One region of the Pantoea sp. XAF26B01_ASV70 genome, then DNA from elsewhere that is predicted to be linked to it. Evidence: riboswitches for the same ligand, from Rfam matches in the RefSeq annotation. Region 1 holds a riboswitch; each other region holds the start of a gene.
The links. A riboswitch is a leader RNA that binds a small molecule or an ion and turns the genes downstream of it on or off. The one in region 1 is predicted to bind thiamine pyrophosphate.
Positions count from the first base shown of each region.

Region 1 (5,898 bases):
AGATCCCGACTGATGCGGTAACCGGCATCAGCCTGGAAGCGCTGGAACTGGCGTTTGATCAATGGCCGATTAAAGCAGTCGTTGTTGTACCGAACTGTAATAATCCGCTGGGATTTATCATGCCTGAGCCGCGTAAGCGGGCATTGCTTGCCCTGGCGCAGCGGTTTGACGCGGCGGTCATTGAAGATGATGTTTATGGTGAGTTAGCCTGGGAATATCCGCGCCCAGCGACCATTAAAGCGCTGGATCTCGATGGCCGGGTTCTGCTGTGCAGCTCCTTTTCCAAAACGCTGGCGCCAGGTTTGCGTGTCGGCTGGGTTGCACCCGGCCGCTATCGCGACCGTGTACTGCACATGAAATATATCGTCACAGGTTCCACCGCCACACAGCCTCAGCATGCGGTCTCCGAGTTTATCCGCCAGGGCCATTATCAGCCCCATCTGCGCCGGATGCGGCAAATCTATCATCGTAACTATGAAACCTTTAGCTGCTGGGTGCGCCACTACTTTCCCTGCGGCATCTGCGTTTCCCGTCCTCAGGGCGGTTTTCTGATGTGGATAGAGCTCCCCGAAGCGTTTGATGCGGTCCGGCTCAATCGCGAATTGCGCGAGTCAAAAATTCAGATAGCCGTAGGCTCACTCTTTTCGGCCTCGGGTAAATACCGTAACTGTCTGCGCTTAAACTACGGGCTGCCGATCAACGAGCAGACTGAGAAGGCGCTGGCGCTGGTGGGTGCAGCCGTCGAACGCGCCATGCTCTCGTGCCAGCATGAAACGCAGATTTCAGCTTCAACTCTCGCATAGCGAAAAGAAGAAGCAGGGCCGGCAAGAGGAGGGAACCGGCCCTGGTCAGATAACCTTAACCTGACGGAGGCCACGTTAAGGTTTTGGATCAGAGCACGCCAGCGGCAACTTACGCTTTTGCGCACCGCTTTCCCGGCAGAAACGCTGGCGTTACTGGTTTTGCAGCCGCTATGCGGGACTGCTTCCACAAATCCTTATTGGTGAAGCTCTGCCAGCGCCAGCAAAGTACGTGTTGCTTCACGCCAGTCATCTGCCTGGGTAATCGCACTCACCACCGCAATACTCCCTACGCCGGTTGCCAGCACGTCAGGTGCCCGAGCAATCGAAATACCGCCAATTGCCACGGTGGGGATATGCGTCAGGCGCGTCAGATGCCGCTTCAGCTGCTCAATGCCCTGCGGCGCAGAAGGCATCTCTTTGGTCTGCGTCGGGAAAATATGTCCAAGCGCGATGTAAGAGGGCTGGATTGCCAGTGCGCGGTCCAGTTCAGCATCGTCATGGGTGGAGAGCCCCAGACGCAATCCTGCCTGATGAATCCGGGCAAGATCGGCGACATCGAGATCCTCCTGACCCAGATGCACGCCATAAGCCTGATGCTTTATCGCCAGCTGCCAGTAGTCATTGATAAACAGGCGCGCGTCATAGCGTTTACCCATTGCAATCGCCTGAGCGATGGCGGGCTCGGCGACCTCATCGGGCTGATCTTTGATGCGCAGCTGCAGTGTACGAACGCCCATCTTCAGCAGGCGCTCAATCCAGTCGGGGCTATCAACCACCGGATAAAGCCCCAGGCGCGGGGCGGTAGCGGGAAATGCGGGCATCGTTACTCCTCCTTAATGGCATCGGCGGGATGATAAAGCTCACCGCCGCGCCGACGAAAACGGTCTGACATCTGCGCCATGCCCACTTCAACGGGCTCGGCGCGCGTATCCTGACGTGCTGCGAACTCGCGCACCTCCTGGGAAATTTTCATCGAGCAGAACTTAGGGCCACACATCGAGCAGAAATGGGCCACTTTGCCCGACTCCTGCGGCAGGGTTTCATCATGCATAGCCCGCGCCGTATGGGGATCCAGCGCCAGATTAAACTGATCTTCCCAGCGGAACTCAAAGCGCGCTTTGGACATGGCGTTATCACGGATCTGCGCACCCGGATGGCCTTTCGCCAGATCGGCGGCATGCGCCGCGATTTTGTAGGTGATCAACCCCTGCTTCACATCCTCTTTGTTCGGCAGACCCAGATGCTCTTTGGGCGTGACGTAACACAACATGGCGCAACCAAACCAGCCAATCATGGCAGCACCGATACCGGAGGTGAAATGGTCATAGCCGGGCGCGATGTCGGTGGTCAGCGGGCCAAGGGTGTAGAAGGGGGCTTCATCGCACAGGTCGAGCTGTTCGGTCATGTTGCGGCGGATCATATGCATCGGGACGTGCCCCGGGCCTTCAATCATGACCTGAACGTCATATTCCCAGGCAATACGGGTCAGTTCGCCCAGGGTACGCAGTTCGGCAAACTGCGCCTCATCGTTGGCATCCTGAATGGAACCCGGACGAAGGCCATCGCCCAGCGACAGGGAGACATCATAGGCGGCGCAGATTTCACAAATCTCCCGGAAGTGCTGATACAGGAAGCTCTCCTGATGATGCGACAGGCACCATTTCGCCATGATAGATCCACCCCGCGATACAATCCCGGTCAGACGTTTCGCCGTCATCGGGACATAACGCAGCAGCACGCCAGCGTGGATAGTGAAGTAATCGACACCCTGTTCCGCCTGCTCAAGCAGCGTATCGCGGAATATTTCCCAGTTCAGCGCCTCGGCCACGCCATTCACTTTTTCCAGCGCCTGATAAATCGGCACTGTACCGATTGGCACCGGGCTGTTTCGCAAAATCCATTCGCGCGTTTCATGAATATAACGACCGGTAGAGAGATCCATCACCGTATCGGCACCCCAGCGAGTCGACCAGACCAGTTTTTCCACCTCTTCCTCAATAGAAGAGGTCACCGCCGAGTTACCGATGTTGGCATTGACCTTAACCAGAAAGTTGCGGCCAATGATCATCGGCTCCGATTCAGGGTGATTGATATTGGCAGGGATAATGGCGCGTCCGGCAGCGACCTCCTGACGCACAAACTCGGGCGTGATACTGGCTGGCAGATGCGCGCCAAAACTGTGGCCGGGATGCTGTTGCAGCAATACCTCACTGCGGATTCGCTCACGGCCCATGTTTTCCCGCAGTGCGATAAATTCCATCTCCGGGGTGATGATCCCCTGGCGGGCATAGTGCAATTGCGTGACGCAGCAGCCTGCGCGGGCACGGCGCGGTGTCGGCAGTTGATCGAAACGCAGATGATCCAGCCCCTCGTCAGCCAGCCGCTGCTGGGTATAACCCGAGCTGTTCTGTTCGAGAAGTTCGCTGTCGTCGCGTTCAGCAATCCAGCGGGCGCGCAGCTTTTCCAGGCCCCGATGAACATCGATCTGTGCCGCGGGATCGCCATAGGCACCCGCCGTGTCATAGACCGGTACCGCTTCGTTCTGCTCATAGAGAGGCTGTTCTTTGCTGCCGCCGATGTGAGTCGGGCTTAGCACGATTTCACGCATGGGAACGCGAATATCCTCGCGGCTGCCGGTAATCCAGATGCGGCGGGACTGGGGAAATGCACTGCCGCTTTGCAGGGAATCAATAAATTCCTGCGCCTGGGCACGCTGTTCACGACGGGTTGTTTTTTGGTCAGACATAGCAATCATCCTGTTAAGGGGGAACGATGCTTGTCCGGAGTTCGGAAGGAGTAACCGTATAGACAGCGTTAGCATGCTGGCATACAGAGAATATTTACTCTTGTTCCCTTCGCAGGTTCTAACCTGATCAGGTTCCGCGGATCCCGAATTAACGGTCTCAGCCCAACTGGGCACTCCGACAAGAAGCTGTTTTTACGCTGGTGTCTGATAACAGAGCCAGATGTAAAAACCTTATATTTCAAAGCAAAAATCAAAAAGGTTCTTTGGAGCACTCTCCTCAGAACCTGTTCAGCATAAAAGGGCTACGGGATAATCTCAACCCCTTTGCCGGAGATGATGATTAAGCCGGACGCGCGATATGGCTGTCATTGGCAACCGGCGGGGGGACAAGCTGGTTATCCCATGCCAGCTGGATCAGCTTATCTTCCAGCGTAAAGCGTGCTTCCAGCACTTCACCCACTTCGGAGAGTGCCTGCTGGAAGGTCATGCAGTTCTCGTCGTCGATTGCCTGCTGCAGGTGGCCGTCATACAGCTGCATCAGACGCTCAGTATTGGCTTCCAGCGGTGGATAGATCTGTGCGGCGGCAATCATCGGGCTGTCGCCACTCATTTCACTGATCACGCGTTCATAGATACTGAAGTGACCCGCAGAAAGATAATCGACCAGACCGTGACAGAAGTTGTCCAGAGCCTGCTCATCAAGACGCGTCAGCGCCTCTTTGTTTGGTTTAAGTCCGACCAGGTGATAATAGGTCACCAGTAGCTGACGACGGGCTTCAAGCCACGAATCGACCAGTTCATTACTGCCACCTACGCGTTCAGCCAGGACGTCTAACTGGTTAAGCATATCTAACTCCATGTGAGTTATAGTTGTTTATCTACACACTTAACATCAGGACTTCAGCGTGCGAGTTGACGCTAAGGATGACGAAATAAATGCAATGCGAAATCTCAAGCGTAGACGCTGGATGGTGGATTGTCAGCCATGAACAGAAACTTTGGTTACCACAAGGTGATTTACCCCACGGAAACGCCGAAAAATTTGGTTTGACCGGTAGTAAAGCCCGGACCATCGGTGAGTGGCAGGGCGAAAAAGTCTGGCTGATTTGTGAGCCGCGTTCTGCCGATATGTTCTCAGTACGACAGCTGATCGATCAGGATGTGGCGCTGTTTCAGCTGGTGGGTCGCGGTGTGCAACTGGCGGAATTCTACCGTTCTCATCGCTGGTGCGGCTATTGCGGCCATGAAATGCACCAAAGCAAACATGAATTTGCCTGTCTCTGCAGCCATTGTCGCGAGCGTTACTATCCGCAGATCGCACCCTGCATCATTGTGGCTATCCGTCGCGGTGATGAAATCCTGCTGGCGAATCATGCCCGCCATCGCAACAAGGTCTACACCGTGCTGGCGGGTTTTGTGGAGGTGGGCGAGACGCTGGAGCAGGCCGTTGCCCGCGAAGTGATGGAAGAGAGCAATATCCGCGTCAAAAACGTCCGTTACGTTACCTCCCAGCCGTGGCCCTTCCCGCAATCGCTGATGACAGCCTTTATGGCGGAGTATGACAGCGGCGATCTGCAGCACGATGGTAAAGAGCTGCTGGATGCGGCCTGGTTCCGTTTTGATGAGCTGCCGTTGCTGCCACCGCCAGGCACCGTGGCGCGCCGCCTGATTGAAGATACCGTCGCTCTGTGCCGCGCCGAAGTGTGAAAGTGCTACACTACACGCCTGTTATTGAGAGAGTGTTGAGATGAGTGAACTGAAGAACGATCGTTATTTGCGTGCCCTGTTACGTCAGCCGGTTGATGTCACGCCGGTCTGGATGATGCGACAAGCCGGGCGCTATTTGCCGGAGTACAAAGCGACACGCGCCCAGGCGGGTGACTTTATGTCGCTGTGTAAAAACGCCGAGCTGGCCTGTGAAGTCACCCTGCAGCCGCTGCGCCGTTATCCGCTGGATGCCGCCATCCTCTTCAGTGACATCCTGACCATTCCGGATGCGATGGGACTGGGTCTCTACTTTGAAACCGGCGAAGGCCCGCGTTTCTCAAACCCTGTGACCTGTCGCGCTGACGTTGAGCGTTTACCGGTGCCCGATCCCGAAATGGAGCTGGGCTATGTGATGAATGCTGTCCGTACCATCCGTAAGAACCTGAACGGCGACCTGCCGCTGATTGGCTTCTCTGGCAGTCCGTGGACGCTGGCCACCTATATGGTGGAAGGCGGGAGCAGCAAGGCGTTTACCAAAATTAAGAAGATGATGTATGCCGATCCCGCTACGCTCCACGCGATGCTGGATAAGCTGGCCGACAGCGTCATCCTCTATCTCAATGCTCAGATCCGCGCCGGTGC
Region 1 covers NZ_CM137251.1:3,944,840-3,950,737, reverse strand. The annotation lists gene ACX8ZY_RS18655 (aminotransferase-like domain-containing protein) at 1-803, shown strand, start outside; gene thiE (thiamine phosphate synthase) at 998-1,624, opposite strand; gene thiC (phosphomethylpyrimidine synthase ThiC) at 1,627-3,549, opposite strand; TPP riboswitch at 3,637-3,737, opposite strand; gene ACX8ZY_RS18640 (Rsd/AlgQ family anti-sigma factor) at 3,890-4,396, opposite strand; gene nudC (NAD(+) diphosphatase) at 4,486-5,256, shown strand; gene hemE (uroporphyrinogen decarboxylase) at 5,297-5,898, shown strand, end outside.

Region 2 (5,898 bases), 1.7 Mb from region 1:
GACCCGCAACGTTGTTGTGCAACTGGCACAGCATCAGGATCCGGCCCTGGCAGACTATATTCAGCAACACATTACCTTCCCCTCCACCATGGTGGATCGTATCGTTCCGGCCATGACCGATGCAGCGTTTGCGGCACTAAGCGAGCGTCTGGGTTCCGACGACCCGGTTGCGGTTGAAGCGGAGCCCTTCTTTCAGTGGGTGATTGAAGATAACTTCGTCAATGGCCGTCCGGCGTGGGAAAAAGCGGGCGCAGAACTGGTCAGTGACGTTCTGCCCTATGAAGAGATGAAACTGCGCATGCTGAATGGCAGCCACTCTTTCCTGGCCTATCTCGGCTTTCTGGCCGGTTATGAGTACATCAGTGACTGCGTGGCCGATCCCCATTTCCGCGCCGCCGCCCGTTCACTGATGATTGATGAGCAGGCGCCGACGCTGCGTACCCAGGGCGTGGATCTCAACGCCTACGCCGATTCGCTGATCGCCCGTTACGAAAACCGTGCCATTAAACATCGTACATATCAAATCGCCACTGACGGATCGCAAAAATTGCCACAACGCATGCTCGACAGCCTGCGCTGGCATCTGCAGCGCGGCAGCCGCTGCGACCTGCTGCTGCTGGGCGTGGCGGGCTGGATGCGCTATGTCGGCGGCGTCAATGAGCAGGGTCAGCCGATTGAGATCCGCGATCCGCTGAAAGCCACGCTGGCAGAGACGGTTGCCGGTAGCGAAGAAGGCGAAGCGCGTGTCCGTGCACTATTGGGTCTGCGCGACATCTTTGGCGACGATCTGGCGCAGAACGCCGATCTGGTGGCCCGACTGACGACGTATTACCAGCAACTGACGACTCAGGGCGCGCGGGCGACGGTGCAACAGTGTATGAGCCAGGCATAACAGCCTGGTGACAAAGCGCTGGCGCAGATGCAGCGCGCTGATTAGACTGACACTTTCCCATCGCGCTGGCCCCGGCCAGCCGTAATATGGATATTGCTGCATGTCGATCGCCTATACCATTACTACCAGCGAACCGGTAAATCAGCAGATTTACCGGTATCTGCGCAAAGATATCGTCACCTGCGCAATTCAGCCGGGCTCGCTGCTCTCGGAAAAAGAGGTGTCCGCGCGCTTCAACGTTTCACGCCAGCCGGTGCGTGAAGCGTTCATCAAGCTGGCCGAAGCCGGACTGGTACAGGTATTGCCGCAGCGTGGCACTTTCGTGCGCAAAATCTCCGCTAAGCGGGTGGCGGATGGCCGCTTTATCCGGGAGGCAGTCGAGGTGTCGGTGGTTCGCCGTGCGGCACTGGAGATTGATGATCCGGCTCTGATGGCACTGGAGCATAACCTGCAGCTACAGCGCATGGCCGCTGAACGGCATGACAGCCAGGCTTTTCTCACTCTGGACGATGAGTTTCATCGCCTGATTGCTGAAAGCATTGACTGTAAGCTGGCCTGGGAAACGGTGGAGAACATCAAAGCGGCCATGGACCGGGTGCGGTTTCTGACGCTGAGTGAAGTCTCTCCACCGGACAAGCTGATTGAGCAGCATGAAGAGATTTTTGCGGCGCTGAAGCGTCATGACGCCGATGCAGCCGAAGCGGCAATGCGTCGTCATCTGCAGGAGATGATCTTCTCTATCACCCCGATTGCCGAGCGTAACAGCGCCTGGTTTGAAGCACCCTGAACCTGAAACCGCCCGTACCACCTGATTACCAGGTCGATGCGGGCCTTCGTCGTTACCACCATTGATGAAAATGGTGAACCGGCCCGATACCCTTCCCGACCTCCAGCGAATCCGCCTGTAGCAACGCCTGCTGTAACCAGTTTTTGGCTTCCCCAATCGTCTCTGCCCAGTCAGCATGACGTGGTCGCAACGCGGCTAAGGCTGCCGACAGCGTACAGCCGGTGCCGTGCGTATGACGGGTATTCACCCGCGGCGTACTGAATCGCTGCTCTGCTGAGTGCGTGATCAGCCAGTCCGGGCTCTCTGCCGCCGCAAGGTGACCGCCCTTCATCAGCACGGCCTGACAGCCCAGTGCCAGCAATGCCCGTCCCTGCTCGCGCATTTCCTTTTCATCTGCCGCAATGGCGCAGTCCAGCAACGCCGCCGCTTCCGGCAGATTAGGCGTGATCAGCGAGACCTGCGGCAATAACAGCTCCCGAACACTGGCTACGGCGTCTGGCGAGAGCAGCGCATCACCACTTTTCGCAACCATGACCGTGTCCAGCACGATAAACGGGATTGCCGCATTGCTCAGCCGGGCCGCAACCTGCTCCACGATAGCTGTTTCTGACAGCATGCCAATTTTTGCGCTGTCGATGCGCACATCACTGAGCACCGAATCGAGCTGGGCAGCAACAAAGTCAGGCGTAATGCGATAAACCGACTGCACGCCGCAGGTGTTCTGTGCCACCAGCGCGGTGATGACGCTGGTGCCATAGGCTCCCAGAGCGGAGAAGGTCTTGAGATCGGCCTGAATCCCTGCGCCGCCGCTGGGATCGGTACCCGCAATCGTCAGAGCGTTAATACGCTTCATGATTACCCTCCAGCGTCCAGAGTGCATCAATAAACGCCGTGGCAAAGCTGCCGGGGCCGGCAGCCTGCGCCGCTGCCTTTTCACCCGCCAGCGCCATCACCTGACAGGCGGCCGCGACATTCATCAGCCGATCGCCAGGCAGAGAGCTGAAACCCGCCACCACTGCCGAGAGGGCGCAGCCGGTCCCGACTACCTGTGTCATTAAGGGGCTTCCACCGTGTACAGCAAGGAGTCGCTGACCATCGGTGGCGTAGTCCACTTCACCGGTGACGACCACCAGCGTGCTCCAGGTTTCCGCGAGCTGTTGGGCCGCATCGAGTGCTGCATCCGCCTGATGCAGCGTGTCGACACCGCGCCCGCCGCTGGCCTGTTGTGCCAGCGCCAGAATCTCTGACGCATTCCCCCGAATCACCGCCGGTTGCTGGTTTAACAACTGCTGGCAGAAGTCACTGCGCAGCGTCAGCGCGCCGACGGCAACCGGATCGAGTGTCCAGGGCGTGCCCGCCTGATTAGCCGCGGTGACGGCAGCCTGCATCGCCTGCTGGCGATCGCGGGTTAAGGTGCCCACGTTAATCAGCAGTGCATCGGCCATGCTACTGAACTGGGCAGCCTCAGCGGCATCGATCACCATCGCCGGTGAGGCATGGAGTGCCAGCAACACGTTGGCGGTGAAGTTCTGGACCACGTCATTGGTCATACAGTGCACCAGCGGTGACTGGCGCCGGAAAGCGTGCAGAATGGGCGCGAAGTGCGCGGCAGAAAGGTGTTGAGATTGATGTGTCATCGTAGCTCCCAACCGGCGAACAAGAAGGCGAATGCGGTCAGGCATCAGACTTCCCTACGCTGGCATTATCCAGTTCAGGTCAGCGGGTTTTTCTCAGCCCTTTCCGTGTGGAAAGCGGCACCCCGAGTCGTATTACGGCTTGCAGCATAGGCAAGCCGCGCAGCGAAAGCAAGCGACTCCCGCCTGGGAAATAATCAGAGCTGAAACAATTCACATGATCCCGATCAACGCCTGAGGGTGCAAAAAAAGGCTTAATGCTGCGGGTTAACGAGATACCTCTTTATAGGTAGCCCCGCTTATTACCCGGATAGGTAATATTTCCCGCAGTGACTCTGGTTATCCCATAATAATTAACCTGCTTGCAGCATCATCGTAAAAAACACTTTATTTCATGGGGTTAGAAAACTCCTGAAGCGGAACTTCATACTATTCAGGATGTATGATGCGATTTTTAGCGCTTATTCCACACCGCCATCGATGGCAGGATATTAATATTGAACGCAGGGGTGCCGTGGCACCCAATGGCAGACAGTACCTCTCCACCTATATCTCCGCCCGTTGCACAGGCTGTGGCGAAATTATTCACCGGGTCTATTATCGCGACATCAGCGATCGGCAGGCGCGCCGCTGGTTAGGTTAGCGTCCCGGCAACGGTCATTCCGGACACAGCTCAGGTTAACAGTTAGTTAGCAATTTGTTAGTCTGGTAACTAATCATCGTCTGACCAGACTCTCTCTATGCCACTGCTGTTTGAAAGCTTAAGCCATCAAATTTACCTGTCAGCCCCGCTGTTTATCCTGATCCTGCTGGGGTACTGCCTGACGCGCCTCGGGAAATGGCCCGCCAGCATCAGCGAAGGGATGAACCGCTTTGTGTTTAACGTTGCCCTGCCCTGCATGCTGTTTCGGGTGATGAGCACCTTCTCGCAAAGTCCGCCGGTGGATGCGCGCCTGTTGCTGGCCTTTTTCGGCAGTTGCCTGCTGGTGTTTATCGTGGGACGACTGCTGGCAACAAGGCTGTTTAATCTGGATGGCGTAGCGGCGTCGGTTTTTGCGCTGGGCGGCATCTTTTCCAATAACGTCATGCTGGGGATCCCGGTGGCCACGGTGCTGCTGGGGCCAGAAGCCCTGCCCCCGGTGGCGCTGGTGCTGGTGTTTAACAGCTTGATCCTCTGGACCTTACTGACCGTTTCGGTCGAGTGGGCAAAACAGGGCAGCTTCTCGCTGGAAGGACTCTGGCGCACCCTGCTCGGCGTGCTGAAGAATCCGCTGATCATCGGTATTCTCAGCGGTACAGCCTGGAGCTTTCTGCAACGTCCCTTGCCGCTGCTGGCCGCTGAACCGCTAAAGATGCTGGCCTCACTGGCCGCACCCTTGTCGCTGGTGACGCTGGGCATGAGCCTGGCGCACTATCGGGTGCGGGATGGCTTAAAAGAGAGCTATACCATCTGCCTGCTGAAGCTGGTGCTGCAACCGATGACGGTATGGGCTATCGCGTGGCTGACCGATCTGCCGCCGCTGGAGAGTAAAGTGGTGGTGCTGCTGGGATCGATGGCAGTCGGGGTTAACGTCTATCTGATGTCGCAGAAGTTTAATGTCATTACCGGCCCGGCGGCGGCGAGCATGCTCTTTTCTACCGTGTTTGCGGCGGTGACAACACCAATCTGGATGATGCTGATGACGCTGGCGGGCTATTAACAGGCTAAAAAAAAAGCCCCTCAGCACGCGTGCTGAGGGGCTATTGTCTGGCTAACTAAAAGTTACTCAGCCGATTTGGTACGAATCAGATAGTCAAAAGCGCTCAGTGAGGCTTTAGCACCTTCGCCGCTGGCGATGATGATCTGCTTGTACGGTACGGTGGTGCAGTCGCCCGCGGCGAACACGCCTTTCAGGCTAGTTTCGCATTTACCATCGATGATGATCTCACCCATTTTGTTGCGCTCAACCGCACCTTCCAGCCATGGGGTATTCGGCAGCAGACCGATCTGAACGAAGATACCGGAGAGCGGCAGCTCATGAGTGGTCTGCGTCGTACGGTCGATATAGTGCAGGCCGGTAACTTTGGTGCCGTCGCCTTTCACTTCGGTGGTTTGCGCGTTCAGGATCACATCCACGTTCTTCAGGCTGCGCAGCTTATCCTGCAGCACCTGATCGGCGCGCATCTCACCGGCAAACTCCAGCAGCGTAACGTGTTCGACGATACCGGCCAGATCGATGGCCGCTTCCACGCCGGAGTTACCGCCGCCGATCACCGCCGTGCGTTTGCCTTTAAACAGCGGGCCATCGCAGTGTGGGCAGTAGGTCACGCCTTTGGTGCGATACTCTTCTTCACCCGGTACACCCATGTTACGCCAGCGTGCGCCGGTCGCCAGGATGATGCTGCGTGATTTCAATACTGCGCCAGAGGCGGTTTCGATGGCGTGCATTCCGCCCTCCTTCGCTGCCGGGATCAGTTTGATCGCGCTCTGGCTTTCAATAACGTCCACGTTGTAATCATCCACATGTGCGCGCAGTGAACCGGCCAGTTTGGCCCCTTCGGTTTTCGGTACGGAGATATAGTTTTCGATATCGACCGTGTCCAGC
Region 2 covers NZ_CM137251.1:1,532,819-1,538,716, reverse strand. The annotation lists gene ACX8ZY_RS07255 (mannitol dehydrogenase family protein) at 1-892, shown strand, start outside; gene ACX8ZY_RS07250 (GntR family transcriptional regulator) at 993-1,679, shown strand; gene thiD (bifunctional hydroxymethylpyrimidine kinase/phosphomethylpyrimidine kinase) at 1,732-2,532, opposite strand; gene thiM (hydroxyethylthiazole kinase) at 2,519-3,316, opposite strand; TPP riboswitch at 3,351-3,451, opposite strand; gene ACX8ZY_RS07235 (hypothetical protein) at 3,759-3,956, shown strand; gene ACX8ZY_RS07230 (AEC family transporter) at 4,054-5,013, shown strand; gene ahpF (alkyl hydroperoxide reductase subunit F) at 5,076-5,898, opposite strand, start outside.
Region 2: another riboswitch for thiamine pyrophosphate. It lies ahead of thiM (hydroxyethylthiazole kinase); the one in region 1 lies ahead of thiC (phosphomethylpyrimidine synthase ThiC).

Region 3 (5,898 bases), on a different replicon from region 1:
ATACCTATACGGTGATCCCGGCGCTGGTGATGACCTGGATCCTGTCGCACATCGAGCGCGGCGTGGATCGTATTACCCCTGCCGTCACTAAAAACTTCCTGAAACCGATGCTGATTGTGCTGATTGCGGCACCCATCGCGATTGTGCTGATTGGTCCGATTGGTATCTGGATCGGCAGCGGCATCTCCGCGCTGGTCTACACCGTGCATGGCTATCTTGGCTGGCTTTCCGTCGCGATTATGGGCGCAATCTGGCCGCTGCTGGTGATGACCGGGATGCATCGGGTGTTCACCCCCACCATCATCCAGACCATTGCCGAAACCGGCAAAGAGGGCATGGTGATGCCGTCAGAGATTGGTGCCAACCTCTCGCTGGGGGGATCGTCGCTGGCGGTGGCGTTCCGGACCAAAAACCGTGAACTGCGCCAGACCGCGCTGGCAGCGGCGGCATCAGCGATTATTGCCGGCATTTCAGAACCGGCGCTCTATGGCGTTGCGGTCCGCTTAAAACGACCGCTGATCGCCTGTCTGATCAGTGGTTTTATCTGCGGCGCGGTCGCGGGCATTGGCGGGCTGGCCAGCCACTCCATGGCCTCTCCCGGCCTGTTTACCAGCGTACAGTTCTTCGATCCCACCAATCCCATGAGTATTGTCTGGGTCGGTGCGGTCATGGTGTTGTCTGTGGTGCTGTCATTTGTGCTGACGCTGCTGTTAGGTTTTGAAGATATTCCTGAAACCGAACCCGAAACCAAAACCGCACCCGAAAGCGCAACGCAACCTGCGCCCGTTACCGAACGCGCTAACGCGATTAATAGCCACTAAAGGAAAGGGTCACGCTGACCCGGAAAAGAGGATTGCATGTCTGATTCAAGGTTTCCGCAAGGATTTTTATGGGGCGGCGCACTGGCCGCCAACCAGAGTGAAGGCGGCTTTCGTGAAGGCGGAAAGGGCTTAACCACCGTCGACATGATTCCACATGGCCCGCACCGTATGCCGGTCAAACTCGGTCTGGAAAAGCGTTTTACCCTGCGTGACGATGAATTTTATCCCAGCCATGAAGCCATCGATTTTTATCACCGCTATCCGGAAGACATTGCGCTGATGGCGGAGATGGGGTTCAGCGTGTTCCGCACGTCGATTGCGTGGAGCCGTCTCTATCCCAATGGCGATGAACTGACGCCCAATCCGCAAGGCATCGCCTTTTACCGCGCGGTCTTTGAGGAGTGCCGGAAATATAATATCGAACCGCTGGTCACGCTCTGTCACTTTGATGTGCCGATGCATCTGGTGACTGAATATGGCTCGTGGCGCAATCGCAAAATGGTCGACTTTTTTGCCCGCTATGCCCGCAGCTGCTTTGAGGCGTTTGATGGCCTGGTGAAATACTGGCTGACCTTCAATGAGATTAATATCCTGCTGCACAGCCCGTTTTCCGGCGCCGGTCTGGTGTTCGAACCCGGTGAGAACAAGGATCAGGTAAAGTATCAGGCGGCCCATCATGAACTGGTCGCCAGCGCGCTGGTAACGCGCATCGCGCATGAAGTAAATCCGATGAACCAGGTCGGCTGCATGCTGGCAGGCGGCAACTTCTATCCCTGGTCGAGCAAGCCGGAAGATGTCTGGGCTGCGCTGGAAAAGGATCGCGAAAACCTGTTCTTTATTGATGTGCAGGCGCGTGGGGCCTATCCGGCCTACGCCGCGCGCGTGTTCCGTGAAAAAGGTGTGACGCTTGAGATCGCTGACGGCGATGCCGACATTCTGAAAAACAGCGTCGATTTTGTCTCGTTCAGCTATTACGCCTCACGTTGCGCCTCGGCAGAGATGAATGAGCAGAACAGCAGCGCCGCCAATGTGGTGAAATCCCTGACCAATCCGCATGTACCGCGCAGTGAGTGGGGCTGGGGTATCGATCCGCTCGGCTTACGCATCACGATGAATATGATGTATGACCGCTATCAGAAGCCGCTGTTTCTGGTGGAGAATGGCCTGGGCGCGCGCGATGAGATCGAATCAAATGGCGAGATCAACGATGATTACCGCATCAGCTATCTGCGCGAACATATCCGCGCCATGGGCGACGCGATCGAGGATGGCGTGCCAGTGATGGGTTACACCAGCTGGGGCTGTATCGATCTGGTTGCCGCCTCAACGGGTGAAATGAGCAAGCGCTACGGATTTGTCTATGTTGACCGCGACGACCTGGGTAACGGCACGCTGGCGCGCACGCGGAAGAAATCCTTCTGGTGGTACAAAAAAGTCATTGCCAGTAATGGTGCGGATCTTGAGTGACAACGTCACTTAAAATCTATCGTCATGCTGTTACTGGCGCGACAGCAACGCCGGAACAGAACGCTTATTACTGCCGTTGTACTCCGGCAGTAATTATCGTATAACCAATGTCTCCGAGGGGTGTCCTGTAATGGGCTGAGATGGCGTAAGCCGAACCCTTTGAACCTGATCTGGGTCATGCCAGCGAAGGGACGGGTCGGCAGATTTTCTGCGTCATCTCCTGCAACATTCCCTGTTCCAGACCGTATGCCCGGATCTCCCTGTTACTGGAGATCCTATGTCACATCCGCTTTTCGACACCGGCTTTTATGGTCGTCTGCGCCAGCAGGCGGGCAGTCAATGGCACGCCTATATCGGGCACGATTTTGTGCGGCAACTCGGTCAGGGCACCCTGCCACCCGCCGCCTTCCGCCACTATCTCACCCAGGATTATCTGTTTCTGTTGCACTTCGCCCGTGCCTGGGGCCTGCTGATCAGCAAACTTTCCGAGCCTGCAGCCTTACGCAGCGCAACGGCATCGCTTAACGCTATCGTCAGCGAACTGCCACTTCACCAGGCTTACTGCCAGCAATGGGGCATCAGCGAGGCGGCTATGGCGAGTGAACCCGAAGCCGTGGAAACGCTCAACTACACCCGCTACGTGCTGGACGTGGGTCACACCGGGGATGCGCTGGAGCTGCTGACCGCGCTGATGCCGTGCGTTGCCGGTTACGCTGAAATTGGCCTGACACTACTGCATGATCCCGCAACCCGCTTTGAGGGGAATCCTTACGCGGCATGGATAGAAAATTACGGCGACGAAGCCTATCTGGCTGGCGTTCGCTCCTCACTTTCACTGTTTGAAACCCTGGCCCGGCAGCGTGCCGGTGAACACCGGTTTCACCCGCTGGAGGCGATCTTCACCACTGCAACCCGGCTGGAAGCCGCTTTCTGGCAGATGGGTCTCAACCATGCTGCCGCCCAGCGGATCAGCTCATGAACCTGCCGTGCAGTCCGGTGCCGCCAGGCATTTCAATTCGCCAGCTCAGCCTGAATTATGGCCAGCAGCCACTCTTCAGCCAGCTTGATCTGGAGATCGCGGGCGGTGCTTTTACCGCTTTACTGGGTGCCAGCGGCGTCGGAAAAAGCAGCCTGATGCGGGTTATTGCTGGTCTGACGCCACCCACCGCCGGGCAGGTCAGCGGCAGCGACGGCCTGCCACTGACCGGACGCATCGCCTGGATGGGGCAACAGGATCTGCTCTATCCATGGCTGACGGTTGAACAAAATGTCTGCCTCGCCAGTCGCCTGAAAGGTGAAAGCGCCGATCGCGACTGGGCGCAGCATCTGCTGATGCGGGTAGGTCTTAGCCATTCTGCAAACGCGCGACCCGCGACACTTTCCGGCGGGATGCGTCAGCGCGCCGCGCTGGCCCGCACCCTCTACACCCGTCAGCCCGTTGTGCTGATGGATGAGCCCTTCTCCGCACTGGATGCACTCACCCGCGCTCAGATCCAGACGCTGGCCGCAGAAGTGCTGGTCGGACACACCGTGCTGCTGATTACCCATGACGCCGCTGAAGCCAGTCGGCTCAGTCACCACATGCTGGTGATCGGTTCTGCGGGAATTGAAACCTGCCCGCCCCTGGCGGGCCAGCCACCGCGGGCTGCAGACGACATACAGGTAATGCAGAGTCAGGCCGCATTGCTGAAGCAGCTGAGCAGGATAGCGGGATGAGATTACACAAAGGTTTTGCCGGTCTTCACCGTGGAGTGATGCTGTTTGCCGGACTAATTGCGCTGTGGTGGCTCGCCACGCTGACTTCGGTTCCGGCCTTTCTGCTGCCCTCACCCGCTGCGGTCGTCATCGCACTGTGGCAAAACGCAGGTTATCTCGGCCATCACACTTTGATTACCCTGACCGAGATCGTCAGCGGCATGGCCCTCGGCGTGCTGCTTGGGAGCGTGCTGGCGCTGGGTATGACCTTTTCACCGTGGCTGCAGCGCTGGATGATGCCGCTGGTGATCACCAGCCAGGCGATTCCGGTTTTTGCCCTGGCGCCGCTGCTGGTGCTCTGGTTTGGTTTCGGCATGGGCGCAAAGGTCGCGATGGCCGTCCTCGTAATCTTCTTCCCGGTGACCTCCGCCTTTTTTGATGGCCTGCGTAGCGTCACGCCCGGCTATCTCGATCTGGCCCGCACGCTGGGCGCATCACCTGCAGCGCAACTGCGCCATGTCCGGCTGTTAGCCGCGCTGCCCGCCCTGGGCTCAGGATTGCGGATGGCGGCAGCCGTCGCGCCAATAGGCGCAATCATCGGTGAATGGGTCGGCTCGGCCGAAGGGCTGGGCTACGTGATGCTGAATGCCAACGCCCGGATGCAGAGCGACCTCTGTTTCGCCGCCTTGTTTATTCTGGTGCTGATGACGCTGGCCCTGTGGCTGACCCTCGACATCCTGCTACGCCGCCTGATTACCTGGGCACCCGAGACACATTAATGACCATACCAATGAGAAAACCCATGACAAAAATGCCTCTGTTTACCCTGCTGTTCAGCGCCACCTTAGCCACACAGGCTCAGGCGATGGAGAAACTGACACTGGTGCTCGACTGGTATATCAATCCCGATCACGCACCCATTATGGTGGCCCAGCAGACCGGCGCGTTTGCGGCAGAAGGGCTGGAGGTTAACATTGTGCCGCCTTCCGATCCGGCGCTGCCGCCGCGTCTGGTGGCAGCAAAGCAGGCGGACTTAGCGATTACCTATCAGCCGCAGCTGCATTTCTTCGCCGATCAGGGATTGCCCTTGATGCGTGTGGGGACGTTGATTAACAGTCCGCTGAATACGCTGATGACGTTAGACGAAACGGTAAAAAAACCAGCCGATTTAAAAGGGAAACGTATCGGCTATTCCGTCAGTGGCATTGAACAGGCGACGCTGGCGACCATGCTGAACCATGATGGCGTTAAAGCCGATCAGGTTAAGCTGGTTAACGTCAATTTCCAGCTCACCAGCGCCCTGATGACCGGGCAGGTGGATGCGGTTATCGGCGGCTATCGCAATATCGAAGCGCTGGAGATGAAACAGCACGGTAAAAAACCGGTAGTCTTCAACGTCGAGGATTATGGTGTTCCGGCCTATGACGAACTGATCATCGTCGCCAACCGTGATGAGGCACACTCGGAGAAAATCAAAAAGTTTTTGCGGGCACTGAAGAAGGGTAATGCGCTGTTGCAGGCGCACCCGGAGGAGAGCTGGCAGGCCTTTGCCCGCGCGCATCCGGAGCTGAACACGCCGCTGAATCATCAGGCATGGCGTGCTGCCCTGCCGCTATTCGCTGCCGATCCGGCAAAACTGGATCGCGCACGCTATCAGGCTTACGAGCAATTTCTGTTTGATAACAAGCTGATTAAAAGCATCACGCCGGTTGAGCGCTACGCCACCGGCAGTGAGTAATAAGAGAGCCCGCAACGATCGCTGCGGGCCATTTTCCTGGCATCACTTCTGATAAAGCCAGTGTTCAATATCGCTGGCTGGCAGCGGTTTTGAAAAGAAGTAGCCCTGGATTTGATCGCAACCGTAAGTTTTCAGCAACGTCAGGGTGGCTTCCGTCTCAACGCCCTCGGCCAGCAC
Region 3 covers NZ_JBTNCJ010000002.1:87,598-93,495, reverse strand. The annotation lists gene ascF (PTS cellobiose/arbutin/salicin transporter subunit IIBC) at 1-821, shown strand, start outside; gene ACX8ZY_RS19935 (6-phospho-beta-glucosidase) at 858-2,288, shown strand; TPP riboswitch at 2,395-2,497, shown strand; gene ACX8ZY_RS19930 (TenA family protein) at 2,566-3,267, shown strand; gene ACX8ZY_RS19925 (ABC transporter ATP-binding protein) at 3,264-4,004, shown strand; gene ACX8ZY_RS19920 (ABC transporter permease) at 4,001-4,762, shown strand; gene ACX8ZY_RS19915 (ABC transporter substrate-binding protein) at 4,786-5,721, shown strand; gene ACX8ZY_RS19910 (sensor domain-containing phosphodiesterase) at 5,764-5,898, opposite strand, start outside.
Region 3: another riboswitch for thiamine pyrophosphate. It lies ahead of ACX8ZY_RS19930 (TenA family protein); the one in region 1 lies ahead of thiC (phosphomethylpyrimidine synthase ThiC).